Latilactobacillus sakei subsp. sakei DSM 20017 = JCM 1157: one gene and its partner. The protein of the gene in region 2 interacts with the protein of the main gene of each other region in a pairwise test. Links are inferred from orthologs where the notes say so. Each region holds a gene or a part of one and is shown on either strand. Other genes may lie near its edges.

The links. Proteins that work in one complex are often made in the same cells at the same time.
Region 1: the proteins of recA (region 2) and dprA interact in binary tests that used the Bacillus subtilis proteins (3 or more experiments, as listed by UniProt). The link is inferred for Latilactobacillus sakei subsp. sakei DSM 20017 = JCM 1157 from one-to-one orthologs.

Annotation. Positions count from the first base shown.
Region 1 is NZ_AP017929.1:1,436,102-1,438,928, reverse strand. What follows is about bases 1-2,748. They hold dprA (DNA-processing protein DprA), read right to left. Parts: upstream 1,934-2,748; coding sequence 1,067-1,933; downstream 1-1,066. Other genes in these bases: rnhB (ribonuclease HII), read right to left, coding at 1,988-2,748; LEUCM_RS07210 (NAD(P)H-binding protein), read right to left, coding at 100-966; LEUCM_RS07215 (Rrf2 family transcriptional regulator), read right to left, coding at 1-71. In the rest of the region: more of rnhB, read right to left, coding at 2,749-2,749; ribosome biogenesis GTPase YlqF, read right to left, coding at 2,751-2,827. UniProt on the Bacillus subtilis protein: Protein that helps load RecA onto ssDNA during transformation. Binds cooperatively to circular ssDNA, is able to bridge different segments of DNA. Favors the loading of RecA onto SsbA- or SsbB-coated ssDNA and formation of RecA-DNA filaments.
Region 2 is NZ_AP017929.1:1,915,310-1,918,326, forward strand. What follows is about bases 1-2,938. They hold recA (recombinase RecA), read right to left. Parts: upstream 2,035-2,938; coding sequence 967-2,034; downstream 1-966. Other genes in these bases: rny (ribonuclease Y), read right to left, coding at 1-580; pgsA (CDP-diacylglycerol--glycerol-3-phosphate 3-phosphatidyltransferase), read right to left, coding at 2,217-2,801; LEUCM_RS09655 (helix-turn-helix domain-containing protein), read right to left, coding at 2,827-2,938. Outside these bases: more of LEUCM_RS09655, read right to left, coding at 2,939-3,017. UniProt on the Bacillus subtilis protein: Multifunctional protein involved in homologous recombination, DNA repair and competence.

The sequences.
Region 1 (2,827 bases), 480 kb from region 2 along the record:
TCCCCATCTTGATAAATTTCGACATAAGCTAAGATATGGATGGCATCACTTAGTTTGTGGGAATATTTCATCGTTTAACCTCAATTTCAAACGGATTCTCTACTTTGATTCTGCTGGTAACAATTCTTGAAGGGCTGCGGTTAATGATGGCAATGGTCGACCTAAGACATCTGGTAAATCACTTGAAACTTCATCTAATTCACCATCACGAATTAAGCTTTGAATCATTGTAACAACACCAACGACTTCAGCAGGTAAACCACTTGCTTCAAGCCCTTTTTGATACTCAGCAATACTTAATGATGATACCGCAAATTCTTGATTAGTCAATTGTGCAACACTTTCGGCTAAATCAGCATAAGTTGCGGGTGCACCAGCGAATTCATAAATGTCTTTTGCATCAGTCATGGCTAATACCTTAGCGGCTGCTTCAGCATAAAGACGTTCAAGTGTCCAACCAACATGACTGTCACCAGCGCCATAAACAAATGGTTGACCGGCAATAGCACCTTTAATTGTATCGAGTTCGTTTTCAAGATACCAATTATTACGTAAGAAAGAATGCGCAATACCAGATTCGATAATAGCCGCTTCTGTTTTACGGTGGTCTTCAGCTAAACCAGAAGTTGTTTGGTCAGCGTGGGGGAAACTTGTATAACCAATCCAGTTAACACCGGCTTTTTTAGCAGCCCGGACAACGGCCATATGTTGTTGATCACGTGGGACTTCTGCGCCTGGTTGCGATGAGATGAATAGTAGGCGATCAACACCTTGTAATGAGTCTGCTAATATTGCTTCTTGTGTATAATCCCCAGGGCGAACGGTAACGCCTGCTGGCACCATCTTTTGGGCTTTTTCAACGTTCCGTGCCAAACCAATAATATCTGAAGCAGGTACTAATTTTGCTAATTCGTGAACGGCTACTTGGCCAAAACGTCCTGTTACAGCTGTAATTGCATATTTCATAATTTAAAATCCCCTTAGTGGTTTATTTGTTACTTTATAAGTAACTTGTTGTTTTAATAATAACAGGAGGGATTATGAATGTCAACCAAAACAGTTTCGCTTAATCAAAATAACGTAGTTCTTCTATTAATATGTTTTTATCTAACAATGGTGTCGCTCCCGCGGCGATTAATTGGTTGCACCCCTGTGACAGTGATTGATCAATGCGCCCCGGAATTGCATAGACATTGCGATTAGCTTGAAGGGCCAAGTTAGCGGTAATCAAGCTACCACTCTTGTGCCGTGCTTCCGTCACAATTAAACTATGACATAACCCCGCGATGATTTTATTACGGGCTGGAAATTGATAGCGCCGGGCTGGTGTACCAAGAGCGTATTCAGATAATAACAAACCTTTTTCAGCAACTACCTGTTGTAAATGCTCATTTTGTGGTGGATAACTGCAATTAATGCCCGTGCCAATCACCCCAATTGGGGCCAAACCACGCTGCAAGGCAACTTCGTGGGCCATCGCATCCGCTCCTTGTGCTAACCCACTAATAATCGTAGTGGCAGTTAGTCCTTGTAATAACTGTTCTAGTGATTGTTTAGAATAATGAGTCGCTTGACGCGCCCCGACTACCGCGAGACATGGCTGTTTTAACAATCTTAAATCACCACGATAAAATAACAAAACGGGCGGCAAATAGGTTTCCAATAAGCGTTGTGGGTAATCTTTATCTAAGATGGTTAAATAAGTCGTTCGAACTTCATGTTCGATGCATTGGCGTTGTAAGGTTGTACTTTGAAAACTTGCTTGAAAAGTCGGCCAATAACGTTCCGGCAAGCGCGTAATCTGCGCAATTTCTAACGCCGATAACGCCCAATTATGACTGGTTGCTAGCCACGCCGCCAAGCGTAATTCACTAATAGGCCCAAAACCCGCCGCTAAATGTACTTTTAAGAGTAATTGATTTTTAGTTAACACAAAAACAGCTCCTTTACGTTAATTAATAATCCGTAAAAGAGCTGTTTTATTTTTCTATAAACCGTTTTGAACAGGGGAAAAACTGCGACGATGAATTGGTGTAACCCCGAGTTCAGCAAGCCCCGCTAAATGCTTAGCTGTCCCGTACCCCATATTGTTGGCTAAATCATAACCCGGATATTGTTGATCGTAATTAATCATCAATTGATCCCGAATGACTTTTGCGACAATGCTGGCTGAGGCAATACTAATACTGCGGGCATCGCCTTTGATTAATTTTTCTTGGGGAATATCAGTCGGTACGGTCATTGCATCCACTAATAAGTAGTCCGGTTGTTTATCCAGACCAGCGACTGCTTCACCCATTGCTAATTCTGTTGCGTGGTAAATGTTTTCGGTATCGATCCGTTCAGGTGACGCAATTCCGATACTAACACTGACTGCCTGGGCCATAATCTCTCGATACAACTCTTGTTTGAGCTTAAATGACAGTTGTTTGGAATCATTGACCTGCCAAAGATCAAAATCATGGGGCAAAATCACAGCGGCCGTCACAACGGGCCCGGCTAGTGGTCCACGACCCACCTCATCAATTCCGGCGACCAACGGATAATCAGGCCAGAGCGCTTTTTCCATTTGACGCCGTTCTTCAAAAGCTGCTTTTTGAGCCGCTAATTTTGCCGCTCGCTTATGATATTGAACTACCAATTTCTGAACACCGGCCCGCGAATCAGCCGCAAAAGTGGCCAACTGCTCTTCGGTCACTGGTGCTTGTAATAATTGCTTAATTTCAGCAATCGATTGTGCTTTGGTCATCTTATGACGCCTCCACTGGGACAACGTCTAAAGTGAAGCGACCTAATTTACCTTGGCGCGCATCATTAATGAACTTCA
Region 2 (3,017 bases):
ATGTTTTAGCTGTCCGATCAGCATGTTCCTTAGCAGATTCTTCGCTTTCCTTAATTAAAACAGCACGTTCGTGATCCAAGTTCCGTTTTGTTTCGTCCAAAATGATCTTTTGCGCATCATCATGAGAAAGTTCAGCAATCTCTTGTAACTTCGTCCGTTGTTGTTCAACTAACGTTTCGACTTCTGCTTGCTTTTCCTTTAATTGTTGCGCTTGCTCAGCCAAACGACTTTCGTGTTCTTCCAGTGTCCGTTCTTTTTTATCGAGCGTCGCATCTTTCCGATCCATCGTTTCTTCACGCTGTATTAAGCGATTCTCTTGTTTTTGAACTTCACCACGTCGATCCTTCAATTCATTTTCAATTTCAGAGCGATATTGATGATTTTCATCCTTTGCTTCCAAAAGAATTTCTTTTTTACGCGTTGCCGCTTCTTTTTCAGCTAATTCGATTATTCCCTTAGCAGTCTTATTTGCACCATCAATTTCACGTTCGTGGGCCTTCTTTTGCAAAATTGCACCAACGGCAAAACCGACGATTAACATGATGACTGCGGTAAGGATTAATAGCAAATCTAAGTTCATTTTTTCACCTCCGCATCATCAAAAATTTTAAATTGCAATCACATTGCAAATTTTTAAAGATGTTATTATGTTTAATTTTTCAACACATAGTTATTTTATAGTTTAGTAAACCGCCTGTCAACTTAAAGTATCAGCATTGCAACCGTTTACCGGAGCGATTGCTATCCGTTTATTCGGTTAATCCGTCTCTTCTTGCATTAAGTTCTTAGATATAATTAATCACCCTACTGTTGAATCGCGAATATGGGCTGGCTTCTCAGCAATCCCATTCGGTAGTAGACCCTATAAGTCTTGATTTGTCAGGCATTGGTCTTGATTATTCGGATATACCTAAAACAGGAGCCAGTACAAAACTAAGTTTTGGCCTGGCTCCTGTTGGTCATGCTTTATTCTTCTGTTGAATCATCTGGTAAAATATTTATTTGTTCATCTTCAGTTGTTGGGAGATCTTCTTCAGGTACATCTGAAATACCATAAGCTGCTCTGACCTTCAAACGAACTTCATCTTCGACATCTTCGTGATCAGCCAAATAGTTCTTAGCATTTTCTCGCCCTTGGCCAATTCGTTCTGAGCCATAAGAGTACCAAGAACCACTCTTATTGATAATGTCTTTTTCGACCGCCATATCAACCAATTCACCGGTTCTGGAAATCCCTTGACCGTACATGATATCAACTTCAGCGACCTTAAATGGTGGCGCAACCTTATTCTTAACGACTTTGATTCGGGCCCGGTTCCCAATCATATCTGTCCCATTTTTGATGGTTTCAGCACGACGCACTTCAAGCCGAACAGTTGAGTAGAACTTCAAAGCACGACCACCTGGTGTGACTTCGGGGTTACCAAACATCACGCCGACTTTTTCACGAATTTGGTTAATGAATAACGCAATCGTCTTCGTCTTATTAATCGTCCCTGATAATTTACGTAAGGCTTGTGACATCAAACGCGCTTGTAAGCCAACGTGGGCGTCACCCATTTCACCTTCGATTTCAGCACGTGGTACCAAAGCGGCAACTGAATCGACAACTAAAATATCAACGGCCCCACTTGATACCAAGGCATCAGCAATTTCTAAGCCTTGTTCACCAGTATCAGGTTGTGACAAGAGTAAGTCATCAATATTAACGCCAAGTGCTGTTGCATACTTAGGATCCATCGCATTTTCAGCATCGATATAAGCAGCCGTTCCACCTTGCTTTTGCACTTCTGCAACAGCATGTAACGCAACGGTTGTTTTACCTGAACTTTCAGGACCGTAAATTTCAACGATCCGGCCGCGAGGATAACCACCTACTCCGAGCGCTTCGTCCAATGCCAATGAACCAGATGAAACTGTTGAGACTTGTGTATCAACCTTTTCACCCATTCGCATAATTGAACCTTTACCAAAATTCTTTTCAATCTTCTTTAGGGCAGCATCAAGTGCTGCTTGTCTTTCATCTTTAGCCAATTAAGTGACCCTCCTTAAAAGAGTACATTTCATTACTCTCTTAGTTTACAGATTTCGTTAAACAAAAGCAAGTTAAAATCGAACAAACGTTCTTGATATTTATTCGGTCATTCTATAATACGTAATTCGCGGGGATTTTGCCAATAAAAAAACTGGCCCGCTTTAGCGACCAGTTTTGTTGATTATTTAGAAAATGAATCCTTGAAGATACCACGATTTTTGATGAAGTATTCTGTGCCTGAATAAATCGTGAAGAATAGGCAGACGTATAACATGATATCAGCCATTGGTAAGCCGATATTTGCAAAGAACACGTTATGCAAGAATAATAAAATAATCGCCAACATTTGAGTTGTCGTCTTAATCTTACCAGGCATGGCAGCAGCCATGACTTCCCCACCTTGGTTCAAAAGTAATCTGAGGCCAGTCACTGCTAATTCACGCCAAATAATAATCGCAACCACCCAAGCAGGTGCTGCACCGAGTTCAACAAGGAAGATGAAGGCTGTCATTACCAATAACTTATCCGCTAGTGGATCAGCGAATTTGCCAAAGTTAGTCACCAAATGTTGTGAACGTGCAATTTTTCCATCTAACAAATCCGTCAATGATGCGACAATAAAGATCACCGTTGCAATCAATTCACTGACTGGAATAGCCGTTCCAGCAACGAGTACTTCACCTGCCGGTACGTTAAACGCTAATAGGATTGTAAAAATAGGAATTAAAATAATTCTAAACATCGTCAATTTATTTGGTAAATTCATCGGATAGACCTCTCACATCTCTTTATTATTTTGCAAGTGTTGCTGTAAAGTTCACTGTTCGAACCTGAACTGTTTCATTATTAGGATTTAAATTAACAGCTGTGTCGTTAATCTTCATCTTCGTTGCAGGCCCGTTCCCAGTTTTAACTGAGAATTGTGTTACCCCAGCTGGTAATTGCGTTGTTTGATCAGTTCCTGGTGTAACAGAACCCTGCC